Regions from separate parts of the Salinicoccus sp. ID82-1 genome, predicted to be linked through region 1. Evidence: predicted binding sites of a transcription regulator. Region 1 holds the regulator's gene; the other holds the start of a gene.
The links. Region 1 encodes CtsR, which represses protease genes until heat stress. Its sites were predicted from a motif close to ATGGTCAATAAAGGTCAAACA; they were not measured.

Region 1 (7,969 bases):
GGATCTGCTCGGCCAGGCGGCCGCTTCCTACGTATCCAAGAAAATAGGCAGCATCGAATCCCTCGGCATCAGCTGGGGAAAATCCGTTTCGAGCTTTGTCGATGCCTACCCATTCGAAAAGAATGAGAATGTAAAAGTTGTTCCGCTGATTGGTGGCATGGGCCGCAGCGAGCTTGATCTGCACTCCAATATGCTGGCACTCAAACTGGCGCAGAAACTGCATACGCAGTGCAGCTACCTGTACGCACCCGCCATGATCGAAAATGCCGATACAAAAAATAGGCTGCTTGAATCCGAGGATATCAATGGGGTGCTCCAGGAAGGGAATGAGGTGGACATGGCAATCGTCGGCATCGGCAACCCTGTCGTCGATTCCACCATGGAAAAGATCGGTTACCTTTCCAATGAAGATGTAGCATCATTGAAGGAAGCCGATGCCATCGGGGACATTAATTCCTTCTTCTTCGATATTGATGGCGTGCCCATCCCCCATCCCCTGAACGACAGCATCATCGGGGTCGACCTCGAGTCGCTCAAGGCGATTGATACGACCATTGCTCTTGCCACCGGCGACAATAAGACACTGAGCATCCATTCCGCTCTCCTCAGCGGTGCGGTGGATGTGCTGGTGACCGATGATGAAACAGCGCAGAAGATACTGGATATCGAATAGAACAGAAAAAACGACGGACCATCATGTCATCAGACGATGGTCCGTCGTTTTCGTTATATTATTCTGCTGTAACACTTTCTTTGGTCGTCACACTGAATTCATCATCTTTATAGTCGATCGTTACAATTCTGCCTTCAAGCTCTTCCCCGGAAAGGAGTGATTCACTGAGTCTGTCCTCAATATGACGCTGGATGGATCGTGCAAGCGGGCGTGCACCATATTCCGGATCATATCCTTCATCGGCAATCTTCTCGGTTGCAGACTCGGTCACTTCAAGATGGATATCCTGGCTGTCGAGGCGTTTCGTGAGCTGATCGATCATCAGCTTGACGATTTCTTTGAGATGCTCTTTCTCCAGACTGTGGAATACGATGATATCATCCACACGGTTGATGAATTCCGGACGGAAAGTATTTTTCAATTCCTTCATCATCGTGTTGCGGATTGTATCATAGTCACGTGCCTGGTCTGTTGTACCGAAGCCGGCGAACTTATTGTCCTTGAGCTCCTGCGCACCGACGTTTGATGTCATGACGATGATGGTGTTGCGGAAATCGACTGTACGTCCATTGGAATCTGTCAGACGACCGTCATCCAATACTTGGAGCAGCATGTTGAAGACATCCGGGTGCGCTTTTTCTATTTCATCGAATAGGACGAGTGAATAAGGCTTTCTTCTCACTTTTTCAGTCAGCTGTCCGCCATCTTCATATCCTACATACCCAGGAGGTGAACCGACGAGACGGGAGACGGAATGCTTCTCCATGTACTCACTCATGTCCACGCGAATCATCGCATCCTCTTCACCGAACATCGCTTCGCTGAGTGCGCGGCCGAGCTCGGTCTTACCGACACCTGTCGGTCCGAGGAAGATGAAGCTGCCGATCGGACGCTTCGGATTCTTCAGTCCGGCACGTGCCCTTCTGACCGCCTTGGCGATGGATGTTACTGCATCCTCCTGTCCGATGACACGGTTGTGCAGAATGGATTCGAGATTCATCAGTCTATCGGATTCATCCTCGGCAATTTTTGCGAGCGGGATGCCGGTGATGCCGCTGATGACGATTTCAATATCACTTTTCTTGACGGACTGTGACGCCTGGCCCTGTTCCTTCTTCCAGTCATCCTCACGTCTTTTCAGTTCCTCTTCGAGTTTCGTCTGCTGATCCCTGTAGTTTGCCGCTGCTTCGAACTCCTGGCTCTGTACAGCAGAATCCTTTTCTTTCTTGATTGCTTCCAGTTTGCTTTCCAGGTCTTTAAGATCCGGTGGGGACGTGTAGCTTCTCAGCCTTACTTTGGAGGACGCTTCATCGATCAGGTCGATTGCCTTGTCCGGCAGGAACCTGTCCTGGACGTAGCGGTCACTCATGACTGCAGCTGCTTCCAGCGCCTCATCCGTGATTGTGATTCTGTGATGCGCCTCATAACGGTCGCGAAGACCTCTGAGAATAAGAATGGCATCTTCCACACTCGGCTCATCCACCTGTACCGGCTGGAAACGGCGTTCCAGTGCGGCGTCTTTTTCGATGTGCTTGCGGTACTCATCAAGCGTTGTCGCACCGATGCATTGCAGTTCACCACGTGCCAGTGCCGGCTTCAGAATGTTGGATGCATCGATCGCACCTTCTGCGCCGCCTGCACCGATCAGTGTATGGAGCTCATCGATGAAGAGGACGACGTTGCCCGCCTTATGGATTTCCTCCATGACCTTCTTCATGCGCTCTTCGAACTCACCGCGGTACTTTGTACCGGCGACAACCGTACCCATGTCGAGTGACATGACGCGTTTGTCCTTCAGTGTTTCCGGCACTTCATTTTTGATGATTGCCTGTGCAAGTCCTTCAGCGATGGCTGTTTTACCAACACCCGGTTCACCGATCAGTACCGGGTTGTTCTTCGTTCTTCTGCTGAGTACTTCGATGACACGTGTAATCTCCTTGGAGCGTCCGATGACCGGGTCGAGCATCTCATCACGGGCAATCTGGGTCAGATCACGTGCAAGTGAATCGAGTGTCGGTGTATTGTGGTCCTTTTTCATGCTGTCCTTCTGCTGGAACGATTCGGGATTGCCGAGCATCTTGATGACTGCAGCACGGGCTTTGGTGATGTTCAGGTCAAGATTCGACAGTACACGTGCTGCCACGCCTTCACTCTCTCTGATCAGACCGAGCAGCAGGTGTTCAGTGCCCACGAAATTATGGTGCAGCTTGCGGGCTTCATCCATGGAAAGCTCGATGACTTTCTTCGCTCTCGGTGTATAGTGGATGGAAGAGGACGGTTCGGTACCTTCGTTGATCAGGTTGAACACTTCTTCTTTCACTTTCTCTTCAGTGATATTGAAGGATGCGAGTACTTTGGCTGCAATGCCTTCATTTTCTTTGACCAGGCCGAGCAGCAGGTGCTCTGTGCCGATATTGGAGTGTTTGAGGTTGATTGCTTCTTCCTGTGCATAAGCGAGCACTTTCTGCGCTCTTTCAGTTAATCTGCCAAATAGCATATTATTCCCCTCCTAGTAATTGTCTCATCAGCGTCGCACGCTCTTCTTCCACAGCGCGCTCCAGTGATGCTATTTCTCTATTCTGCTCATTCAGGCGCATTTTGATGAATGCAGGCTGAATCAATTGAATCCATTTCTGGAATTGAAAATCTTCATGTTCCATCAGCTCGAGGTCGATTCCGAGTTTGATATCACTCAGGCATTTGGCCGCTTCCTTGAGCGGCAGCTTATAGGCGTGCTTCAGGAGACCGTATGAACGGTAGACCGAATCCTTCACTTCAATCAGATGTTCACTTTTGAACTGTGAGCGCATCTCGATCTCCTCTTCCACAATCCGTTCCTTCAATTCATCTAGGTTGCTGATGATTTCTTCTTCCGTCTGGCCAAGGGTCAGCTGGTTGGAAAGCTGGTAGATGTGGCCGAGCGGAATGGATCCTTCCCCGTATATACCTCTCAATGTAAAACCGAAGCGGCTCAGATTCGCCGCCAGCGTCTGAATTCTGCTGCCGAACGTCATGGCCGGCAGATGCAGCATGACCGAAGCCCTGAGACCGGTACCGATATTGGTCGGACATGCTGTCAGATAACCATACTGGTCGTCGAATGCATAGCTCACTTCAGCTTCTATTCTATCATCAATTTCATTCGCTTTACTGTAGAGCGACATCAGGGGCATGCCGACACCCATTGTCTGAATGCGCAAGTGGTCTTCCTCATTGATCATGATGGAAACCGATTCTTCTTCATTGATGTAGCTGAGCAGTCCCCGCTTTGTGAACAGTGGACTGATCAGATGCTTTTCAACAAGCAGTGCCTTGTCCTCAAACTGAAGTGCGTCCATCTGTATACGTCTGTACCCTGTCAGTGTACCATCCAATCTATCCAATACAGGTGCAAGATGGGCTTCGTCATTCATCATATGGGGAAAAGGCAGATTGCTGATATTTCTGGCCAGCCTGACCCGTGTCGACATCTCGACAGGCAGCTCTTTTACATTCTGCATCCATGGGCTGATATGGTTATATTCCATTGCTGTCACCTGCCTGTTCCAGTGCTCTGATTTCATCCCTTACAATGACCGCTTCCTCGAATTCCTGAGTTTCGACCAGCTGTGCCAATCTTTCCTTCAGCTCTTCTATTTTTCGCTTGGTCTGCAGATGCGCCCGTGACTTCATCGGTACTTTGCCGATATGTTCCGACTGGTGGGCCTGTACACGGCTGATGATGTCAGGCACCTGTACTTCGAATGCATCATAGCAGTCCGGACAGCCGAACTTGCCCATATGGACGATGGTGTTGATCGTCGAACCGCATGTTTCGCACTGTTTCGGCTGCTGCTTTGCCTGGTGCAATGATGGATGCTGGGACAGTGACTGCAGCAGCTTCTGAATGTTGAATGTATCATCCGGATAGCTGAAATCATTTTCAAATGAAGCATTGGCGCACTGCTCACAAAGGAACTTTTCCGTCTTTTCGAGACCGTTGCCCTTTGATATGTGGATCGTCGCTTCCCTTTCGTTGCAGGATTCGCACTTCATCCGCTCACTCCTCACTGTAGAGAATGACGTCGATCACCCTCGTCAGAATATTTGCCCTGAGGCGGTCACGATATGGCAGGTCGAGCATGAGGCTCTCCCTTTCCAGTACCGCATCTATGATCTTTGCTTCTTTTCGTGTCACCACTTCGTTCTCCATCAGGGACTGGACGATGCGATTGGCATTCTGCTGCGAGATGCCGTCCCCGATCAGCTGCTTCAGGCGTGCCAGATAATCGGATTTGGAATGTGTTTCGACTTTCGTAATCCGGATGTATCCGCCGCCACCTCTTTTGCTTTCGACGGTGTAGCCATGCTCATTAGTAAAACGGGTCTTTATTACATAGTTCAGCTGTGAGGGGACACAGTCGAACTTCTCAGCGATATGCGCACGCTTGATTTCGACGACTTCACCGCCGGACTGCTCGATGAGCTGTTTCAAGTACTGCTCGATTATATCCGACATATTGCGCATTTCATCACCCCTTTTGACCTTCTTTGACTATAATTATATATCCTATGATTGAATATGGCAAATGGAATGTTTTGCAAATTCGCTCTTTATTTCTGTAACCGTTTGCATTATAATTAATCAGGATGTTCCATCAATCTTACATATACAGAAGGAAACAGTCTATTATATAATGTACAAAAATTATCAATTATGAGGTGACAGATTTGAATATTCTTATGGGTATCGTCGGGATTGCGTTTACATTCTTCCTGGCGTGGATCGTCAGCAGTGACCGCAAGCGTGCTTTCAGCAAATGGAAGAACATACTGATCCTGCTCGCCATCCAGTTGCTACTTGCCTTCCTTCTACTTTCCACTGGTGCCGGTGAAGCACTGATTGGCGCACTTGCAACCGGCTTCAACGCATTGCTCGGATTTGCAGCTGAAGGTGTCGCATTCGTCATGGGTGACCTGACAACACTTGGCGACGGTTCTGCAGCCGACGTATTCTTCTTTAACGTATTGCTGCCGATCATCGTTATTTCCGCTCTGATCGGCATCCTGCAGTTCACAAAGATTTTGCCATTCATCATCCGCGGACTTGGCTTCCTGTTGACCAAGATCACAGGCATGGGATATCTTGAATCCTATAACGGTGCCGCTTCCATGATTCTTGGCCAGTCCGAAGTATTCATTTCACTCAAGAACCAGCTGCCGCATCTGCCTAAGCACCGTCTCTATACATTGTCTGCACAGGCGATGAGTTCGGTTTCACTGTCCATCGTCGGCGCATATATGACGATGCTTGAACCACAGTACGTGGTTACAGCAATTGTACTCAACCTGTTCGGTACATATGTCATTGTACATATCATCAATCCATATGATGTGACGGAGACTGAAGACGCTGCAGACGTGGATGATAATCCAGACGCAGGGAAGTCATTCTTCCAGGTTCTGGGTGACTACATCATGGATGGTGCGCGTGTTGCACTGACTGTTGCAGCAATGCTGATCGGTTACATTGCGCTCATTGCCATTCTGAATGAAGCATTCCTGCTCATCCCTGGCATGAGCATCACCTTCCAGGACGTTCTCGGCTACATCTTCATGCCAATCGCATTCCTCATTGGTATTCCGTGGTCTGAAGCCCAGCAGGCGGGTGCCCTGATGGCAACCAAGCTGATTACGAATGAATTCGTTGCGATGCTCGACTACACTGCCATTGCAGAAGAGTTCAGCCGCAAGTCCCAGGCGATGGTTTCCGTATTCCTGGTATCATTTGCGAACTTCTCAAGTATCGGTATCATTGCGGGCTCCGTCAAAGGTCTGCATAATGAAAGCGGCGATAAAGTTGCGCGCTTCGGTCTGAAGCTTGTCTACGGTGCTTCCCTTGTCAGCGTTCTGACAGCAGCGGTTGTCGGTTTCTTCGCATAACAATTACAGAGTAAGAATAAAAGACAGGCCCGCGGGTCTGTCTTTTTTATTTACGGATTATAATTTCCATCCGTCCTATTAATCATCGGCAGTCAATAGAGCCTCCTGATTCAAAATACGGATCACACGGTGATCTTCTTGTTCAATCCATCCCGCATCTTCGAACTTGGCAAGTTTCCGGCTGATCGTTTCAGGTGTGGTTCCAAGGAACGAGGCAAGATCCTTCCGTGACATGGATAGCTTGAAATCTGTAGATTCATTTTCCTCCACTTGTTGAGCCAGATAGGAAGCAATACGTGTCTCTATATCTTCTGTGACAAAACTTGTCATTTGAAGTTCTGTCCGTTCAAGCCGATTTGAGAACTCACTCAGTATTTTCAATGAAATGTCCGGAAATTTCCTTAGGAGTAAGTGCAGATCCGTACGGTGTATGCTGCAGATCTCCGTCTTTTCCATGGCTTCTGCATAAACTTCATGTATCGATTCCGTAAAAAGGGCAAGTTCACCTGTAAAATCGCCTGGCTGCAAAATTCTGATCAGCTGCTCTTTTCCATTCTCAGAGAGACGGTAGATTTTAATCTTCCCTTGGTGAATAATATATAAGGAATCCGAGACATCTCCAGCCTGGTATAAGGACTCGCCCCTTTTTAAAGATATCGGACGGGTTGCTTTCACGACTTTCTTCATTTCTTCCTCTTGAAGATGGTTGAAGATCGGAACGATGGAAACACATGAGTGAGCGGCTTTTCTGTTGTTTTCCACTGTATGACTGCACAATTCCCGATGCTCCATGCTTATCCCCCTCTATGCGTTGTTCTATATCTACTATTCTACTCAATTGCCAGTCCTAAATACCATTAACCCACTCGAAGACTTGATGTGAAAAGATGGATGTCTCGATCCTTCCTCTCTCCAAGATCATGTATGCAGCAATTTCATAGACTCTCTTGATTTTTTGGATGGTCGATTGAAACCCATCAGCCGCATAGCATTCAAGATGACAATGAGGACGCTCGCTTCGTGGATGAACATGCCGGACGCCAGATGGACCGAACCCATAAGCACACCGGTCAGCAGAATGGCGACGATGCCGACGGCAAAGGAGGTATTCTGTTTCATATTACGGAGTGTTGCTTTTGATAATGAATAGGCGTGGGAAAACTGCATCAGCCTATCGGCCATCAGGACGATATCTGCAGTTTCCATCGAGATGTCTGTACCGCCTTCACCCATCGCGAGACCGATATCCGCTGCAGCGATTGCTGGTGCGTCATTGACACCATCCCCTGCCATGGCCACTACATGCCCTTGTTCTTTCAATTGTTTTACGAAAGACACTTTGTCTTCCGGCAGCAGTTCGGCATGGAATTCATC
Region 2 (7,969 bases), on a different contig from region 1:
CCAGCGGCGGTGCTCGATCGTTTCGGCAAAAAGATCATCCAATGCCTGGCGGATGGCCGGGACTTCCGGCTCCTCCGCCTGTATGAGAATGGATGTCGGTCCAGATTCTATATTCTGCGTCAGATCCCCGATCTTGATCTGGGGACTGCCCATGCCGAAGGCTTCGAACAGCACTTCATCATGGTAGTGGATGTAGACATTATCCTTCACTTCGGCAATGACGTTCTGTATGTTCAGGTCCGGTACACGTTTGACGATTTCCCTGGCCACTTCAAGATCCAGTTCTTCATGTACTGTTTTGAAATAGAGATCCTGCGGATGGTGGACAAAGGCCCCGTTGAAATTGACGATCGGCGTGTTCATGCCGAGCTCACGGTAGTAGGGCTCAGTCGCTCTATAGGGGCGGCCGGTTGAGATCATCAGTTCATGACCGCGGGTTTTAAGTTCAAATAATACTTTTTTGGTGAATGGGCTGATGGTTTTTTCATCTGTCAGCAGCGTGCCATCCAGATCCAGGCATATGAGGTGTTTTTCCATTACGTTAAATCTCCTTGTCAATATTCATAAAACTATCATATCATTTATGTTTATATAGTGTAATTTTTTTGATATATTAATAGTATATACTCTGGAAGGAGTGAGATAAATGGATAAAGCAATGGAAGAAAGCATGATGGGAGCACTTGAGAACGTCATCGACCCTGAACTTGGCATCGATATCGTCAATCTCGGTCTCGTCTATGGTGTGCATCTTGACGAAGACGGCAGAGCAGGTGTTGAAATGACACTGACATCCATGGGCTGCCCGATGGGACCACAGATTGTGGACCAGGTGAAAACAGCACTTTCCGAACTGCCGGAAGTTGAAGAAACAGAAGTCAATATCGTCTGGAATCCACCATGGGATAAAGATAAAATGAGCCGTTACGCTAAAATCGCACTCGGTGTAAGCTGATCGATCATATAGTTGAGCCCTCCTGTACAGGAGGGCTTTTTTTCACTGCCAATGAAAAAATCCTCCCGATCCGGGAGGATTTCTATTTGAAGAAGAGGGAATACAGAATCGAGAATGTTCCCAGCGCAAAGCAGTAGTAGGTGAATATGATCAGGTTGCCGCGTTCCATTACACCCTGCAGCCACTTGAGTCCGAAGTAGGTGGCGATGATGGTCGCGATGAATGCCAGTGCATAAGGGAGTGCGAGTGTCATGATCTCGGGATCATTGACCAGATCTCCAATGGAGAGCAGTGCTGTGCCGAGTGATACCGGAATATAGAGCAGGAAGACGAATCGGAGTGCGTTCTTCTGGTTCATTCCGACACCCATGGCACCGACAAGTGTCGCGCCACTCCGGCTGATGCCGGGCATCAGCGCAACGCACTGGGATAAGCCGACGATGATGGCATCCTTGATGTTCAGGTCCCCGTCGCGTCTCTCGCCGCGTTTATTTTTGATGAACCATAGTGCCACACCAGTGACGAGCAGCATCAGACCGACTGTCATCATGGAGACGTTATCACCGATGATATCCTCGAGCAGAATGCCGAGTACACCGACCGGAATCGTCGCGATGACCAGGTAGATCGTGTAGCGGAAGTCTTCGATGGCTTCTGCATCCCGGGCGCCTTTGAATATGTAGCGGCTCAGATTGACGATGATTGCGGTAATATCTTTACGATAGATGTAGAGGACCGCAATCAGCGACGCGGTATTCAGCAGGATTTCAAAAGACAGACCTCTGGCCTCGATGCCGAGCAGCTCCCGGGCGATGACCAGGTGGCCGCTTGATGAAACCGGTATGGGTTCTGTGAAGCCTTGCAGCAGCCCTAAAAATATGTAGCGTATAATTTCAATGATATCCATTCTCCTACCTCCTAGATACTTCAGACTATAATATAAGATAAAAGCCTGCTAAAAGCTATCGATTACTTGAAAAATAATGATGGAAGTGTATAATATAATTAAAGGTCAAATATGGTCAAATAAATTTTGAAGATGCATTCTGAGTGAAAACAGCTGCGTTCTATTTCTGCAAAGAGGTGATATGTATGGATATAAATAAAATGACCTACACCGTCCAGTCCGTCATTGAACGGGCACAGTCGATGGCGGTGGATATGAAACTCCAGTCGATTGAATCGGAAGCGGTCATGAAGGCACTGCTGACGGTGGATGACAGCATGGCACGGGATGTGCTTGAACGCGCCAGCATCGATGTCGATCAGCTGCTCGGTGAATATGATGAAAAGCTGTCCAAGTATAATGTTGTCAAAGGCGATAATGTCCAGTACGGGCAGTATATGTCGAACGGCTTCACCCAGATTGTGAACCGGGCGGAGAAGATCATGGCGGATATGAAGGACGAATATGTTTCCGTCGAGCATATGCTGCTTGCGGGCATCGAAGTGGAGCCGATCATGAAAGCGGCCGTCGGCAATAAGCGTGAAGTGATCAGGGAAATAATCAGCAAAGTCAGAGGAGGGAATCGTGTGACTACACAAAATCCGGAAGTACAGTATGAAGTACTTGAGAAATATGGACGCGATCTGGTCGAGGAGGTGCGCAGCGGCAACGTCGACCCTGTAATCGGCAGGGACGAGGAGATCCGCAACTCGATCCGCATACTGAGCCGTAAAAGAAAGAACAACCCGGTACTGATCGGTGAGCCGGGTGTCGGCAAGACCGCCATCGTCGAAGGGCTGGCACAGCGTATCGTCCGCAAGGACGTGCCGGACAGCCTGCTTGATAAGACCATTTTCGAACTCGATCTGTCGGCGCTTGTCGCCGGTGCGAAATTCCGCGGGGAATTTGAAGAGCGTCTGAAGGCGGTGCTGAAGGAAGTGAAGGAATCCGACGGCCGCATCATACTCTTCATCGATGAAATCCATATGCTTGTCGGTGCGGGCAAGACGGAAGGTGCCATGGATGCCGGCAATATGCTGAAGCCGATGCTTGCACGCGGCGAACTCCACTGCATCGGTGCAACGACACTGAACGAGTACCGTGAATATATCGAAAAGGATTCTGCACTGGAACGCCGCTTCCAGAAAGTACAGATTCCGGAACCCGATGTTGAGGATACCATCTCCATCCTGCGTGGACTGAAGGAACGCTATGAAGTCCACCATGGTGTCAGAATCACGGACCGTGCGCTCGTTGCGGCCGCAGAACTTTCCGACCGCTATATTACGGACCGTTTCCTGCCGGATAAGGCCATCGACCTGATGGACCAGGCAAGTGCAACCATCCGCACGGAGATGGGCTCCAATCCGACGGAGCTCGACCAGATCAACCGTCGTGTCATGCAGCTCGAGATCGAGGAGCAGGCTTTGAAGTCGGAAGATGACTCGGTTTCAAAAACGCGCCTGGCTGAACTGCAGAAGGAACTGTCGGAAGCCCGTGAAGCGCAGCAGGCACTCACGCAGCGTGTGGAAAAGGAAAAAGGGCAGATCCAGAAGGTCAACGACAAGCGTGAAGAAGTGGACCGCACGCGCCAGGAACTCGATGAGGCAGAAAACAACTACGAGCTTGAACGGGCAGCAGAACTCCGTCACGGCAGGCTGCCGCAGCTCGAACGTGAACTGCGCGAACTGGAAGAAAAGCTGCAGGAGGAGAGCGCTGGTGAAAACCGCATCATCCGTGAAGTGGTGACCGAGGAGGAAATCGGCTATATCGTCAGCCAGTGGACCGGCATCCCAGTATCGAAGCTCGTCGAGACGGAAAAGGACAAGCTGCTGAAGCTCTCTGACATCATGCATGAACGCGTGGTCGGCCAGGATGAAGCGGTGGACCTCGTCGCAGATGCCGTCATCCGTGCCCGCGCAGGCATCAAGGATCCGAACCGCCCGATCGGCAGCTTCCTGTTCCTCGGACCGACGGGTGTCGGCAAGACCGAGCTTGCGAAGACGCTTGCTGCAACAATGTTCGATTCCGAGAAGCATATGATCCGTATCGACATGAGTGAGTATATGGAAAAGCATGCGGTATCGAGACTGATCGGTGCACCTCCGGGCTACGTCGGTCATGAGGAGGGCGGTCAGCTGACAGAAGCCATCCGCCGCCAGCCGTATTCCGTCATCCTGCTGGACGAAGTGGAGAAGGCACATTCCGATGTCTTCAACATACTGCTCCAGCTGCTTGATGAAGGCCGTCTGACCGACTCGAAAGGCAGATCTGTCGACTTCAGAAATACGATCATCATCATGACGTCGAACATCGGCTCCGGCCATCTGCTTGATAACGTCAGACAGGACGGGGAAATCTCCGATACCACGAAGGACTACGTGATGAAGGAGATCCATCAGTACTTCAAACCGGAGATCATCAACCGCATGGATGACATCGTCATCTTCAGTCCACTCTCCAAAGAGAACATGAAACTGATTACGGACAAGCTGATCAACGACCTCAATAGACGTCTGACAGACCAGCATATGACCGTCCAGGTGACCGATGCAGTCAAGGACTGGATCTCCGATGAAGCCTATGAGCCGCAGTTCGGGGCCAGACCGTTGAGACGCTTCATACAGCGTCATATCGAAACGCCGCTTGCAAGAAAGCTCATTGAAGCGGATATGACGGAAGGCATCGATGTGAAAATAGACTACCGTGATGGCGCACTTCAATTTGATATGTAGCATGGAAGCCGTACCCATAAGAAGTGGGTGTGACTTCAGACTGTAGACAAAGTCATTGTAGAATGACATGTCTGCAGTCTTTTTTTGGGATGGGGAGGTGATGGCGCCAACTCACCATCGATAGCCATGCCCACAGCAAGTGGGTACGGCTTTTTTATGTTGATAGGAAATAAGTTTCCAAGTTAGTTTGAATTATCAGTCAATTTGTATTAATATTGTTGTAAGTCCTTTTTTACACCACGAATCCTCTGCACCCCTACAACACCTTTATTCCCCATTTAATCCTTAATTTGACATAGTAACTCGTTCTTGTATACTGAAAAGGTACACGTTATAGAGTAGGGAAGATCACAAACTTACTAGGGGGAGATTTTTTGAAGAATTATGCATGGTTACTTATGCTCGCTTTTGTACTTGTACTTGGCGCTTGCGGAAATGGCGGTTCAGACTCTGGGGACTCGGGGGAAGGTTCCAGTAAATTGGCTGAACTTCAGGAAAGTGGCACAATCAACGTCGGGTTCGCAAATGAGCCACCTTACGCCTATCAGAATTCAGACAGCGGAGAACTTGAAGGTGCTGCAATCGACATTGCGACAGCGGTATTTGCAGAAATGGGCATCGATAATGTGGAAGGCCACCTGACGGACTGGGGAGAACTGATCCCGGGCGTACAGGCAGGACAGTATGATGTCATTACTGCCGGTATGGCGATTCTGCCGGACCGTTGTGAAAATGCCTTGTTTGCGGAACCTGAAATGCAGTATGGGGAAGGACTTGTTGTCCAAGCAGGCAACCCGCATGACATCCACAGCTATGCCGATATCGCAGAGAATCCGGATGTGACCGTAGCATTGATGGAAGGAACGACACAGTTCGACTTCCTCGAGCAGGAAGGTGTGGCATCAGACCAGATCATGTCGGTCGGTGATATCCCTGCGCAGCTTGCAGCTGTACAGTCCGGCAATGCTGACGTCGCAGCTGCGACAGAAGCAACATTGAGGGCAGCCTATGAATCACTCGGCAGTGAAGATGTGGAAGTCGTGGAAGACTTCGAACAGCCGGACATCGAAGGCATTCCAAGCTATGGTGCAGCCGCTTTCAACCTTGAGGATGAAGAACTGCGCACGGCCTACAATGAAGCACTGCAGACTTTGAAGGAAGACGGCACAATCGATGAAATTCTGGATAACTCACAGGGCTTTACTGCAGAAAACAACGCAGTTCCAGTCGATGGAATGACAACTGAACAACTGTGCGAAGGTTAATAATATTTCAAGGTCCAGTCATTCCTATGGAAATACTGGGCCTTTTCAATTGAAAGATAAGGAGTGAGGAAAAAATGTTCGAAACTGGGGTGAACATACTTACCTATCTGTCCCAGGGCGCCTGGACGACAATCAGCATCTTTCTAGTATCCACCCTGTTTTCTTTTATCATGGCTTTTGTCGCCGGCCTCATGAGGCTGGTGAAAAATCCACTGGTGCGTGGGTTCACCACGCTGTATGTTGAAATATTCAGGGGGACTTCCTTGATCGTCCAGCTGTTCTGGCTCTATTATGCAGTACCGATGCTGTTCAATATCGATCTTGGCAGCAACTTTTGGGTCGGTGTCATTGCGATCGCCCTGAACTACGGCGCTTACATGTCGGAAGTCGTCAGAAGTTCGATCCTCGCGATTGATAAAGGGCAGACGGAGGCAAGCATCGCACTGAACTTCTCTGGATTCCAGCGGATGCGGCATATCATACTGCCACAGGCACTCAGACTGATGCTGCCGGAATTCGGCAACTATTCAATACAGATACTTAAAGGGACGGCACTCGTCTCCCTGATCGGCTTGACCGATATACTCTACTATGGGGACATCTACCGTTCCTCGAATCTATCCGAAGGACCGATCGCCTATATGATGGTGCTGGTCATGTACTTCATCATTGCCCTGCCGCTCATATGGTTGTCGAAGAAAGGTGAAAAAATATCCAGAAGAGGGGTGGCCAGCTGATGACATACTGGAGTTGGGAAACGTTCATGGATGCTTTTCCGATTATTCTTGCCGGGTTGAAAATCACCCTCGGTCTGACTGTGGTCAGCTATGCGCTCGCCCTGATTGTCGGCTTCGTGTGGCTGGTGCTTGAATCGACACCATTCAGACCCTTTAACTTCATCATCTACTGGATCCGGGAGTTCATCCGGTCGACACCGCCGATTGTACAGATATTCTTCCTTTATTTCGCATGGCCGATGGTACCTTATATCGGTACATCGTTTACACCCTTCGTTGCAGCAATGCTTGCACTCGGCATTCATTTTTCCACCTATATCAGCGAAGTGTACCGTTCCGGTATTGAAAGCGTGGATAAAGGACAGTGGGAGGCATCGACGGCGCTCAATTTCTCGACGAGAGACAAATGGACGAAAATTGTACTGCCACAGGCACTGCCGCCGACCATACCGATGCTTGGAAACTATCTGATCATCCTGTTCAAGGAAGTACCACTTGCGGCAACCATCGGTGTCGTCGGCATACTGAGCCTGGCACGGAGCTACGGAGCGCAGACGTGGTCCTACATCGAACCGCTGACCATCGTTGCGATACTGTTCCTGCTGCTCAGCTATCCGTCTGCACTACTGATCCGAAAGCTTGAAAATAAAATGAATCGCCGATTTGAGAAGAAGCAGAAGAAAGTGAAGGTGGTTGAATAATGGAGCCGATTGTACAATATAAGGAAATTCACAAGTCATTCGGTGATACGCACGTCCTCAAGGGAATCAATCTCGACATCCGTCCAACGGAAAAAATTGCGATCATCGGTCCGAGTGGATCGGGCAAAACGACGATCATCCGTCTATTGATGACACTCGAGGAGCCGACGGACGGAGATATCTATGTCGCCGGAGAGAACCTCTGGAAGATGGAAGTAAAGGGGAAGATGAAACCAGCAAATGAAAAGCATCTGCGATCTGTGCGGAAGGACATCGGGATGGTGTTCCAGCACTTCAACCTTTTCCCGCACAAGACAATACTTGATAATTGCGTGACCCCACTGATACAGGTCAAGAAGATGAAAAAGGATGAAGCAGTCGACCTGTCCAAACAGATGCTTGATCGGGTAGGTCTCAGTGATAAGTACGATGCCTATCCATCCAATCTGTCAGGTGGGCAGAAACAGCGCGTCGCCATGGCACGCGCACTCGTCATGAAGCCGAAGATCATGCTTTTCGATGAAGTCACCTCCGCCCTCGACCCGGAACTCGTCGGTGAGGTGCTGGAAGTCATACGCGACCTCGCCGAACATGATGAAATGGCGATGATCCTCGTCACACACGAAATGG

Region 2: clpB (ATP-dependent chaperone ClpB) is a predicted target of CtsR. The motif match lies at 1,964-1,984, and genes of this name have one in related genera.

Annotation. Positions count from the first base shown of each region.
Region 1 covers NZ_JAGFLY010000002.1:61,173-69,141, reverse strand. Annotated here, with positions in the region: gene J4760_RS05875 (sugar-binding transcriptional regulator) at 1-673, shown strand, start outside; gene J4760_RS05870 (ATP-dependent Clp protease ATP-binding subunit) at 732-3,170, opposite strand; gene J4760_RS05865 (protein arginine kinase) at 3,172-4,200, opposite strand; gene J4760_RS05860 (UvrB/UvrC motif-containing protein) at 4,190-4,708, opposite strand; gene J4760_RS05855 (CtsR family transcriptional regulator) at 4,713-5,180, opposite strand; gene J4760_RS05850 (NupC/NupG family nucleoside CNT transporter) at 5,384-6,595, shown strand; gene J4760_RS05845 (Crp/Fnr family transcriptional regulator) at 6,674-7,387, opposite strand; gene J4760_RS05840 (heavy metal translocating P-type ATPase) at 7,514-7,969, opposite strand, start outside.
Region 2 covers NZ_JAGFLY010000003.1:135,020-142,988, reverse strand. Annotated here, with positions in the region: gene J4760_RS08500 (Cof-type HAD-IIB family hydrolase) at 1-537, opposite strand, end outside; gene J4760_RS08495 (metal-sulfur cluster assembly factor) at 647-955, shown strand; gene J4760_RS08490 (undecaprenyl-diphosphate phosphatase) at 1,038-1,862, opposite strand; gene clpB (ATP-dependent chaperone ClpB) at 2,048-4,636, shown strand; gene ehuB (ectoine/hydroxyectoine ABC transporter substrate-binding protein EhuB) at 5,011-5,901, shown strand; gene ehuC (ectoine/hydroxyectoine ABC transporter permease subunit EhuC) at 5,976-6,638, shown strand; gene ehuD (ectoine/hydroxyectoine ABC transporter permease subunit EhuD) at 6,638-7,339, shown strand; gene J4760_RS08465 (amino acid ABC transporter ATP-binding protein) at 7,336-7,969, shown strand, end outside.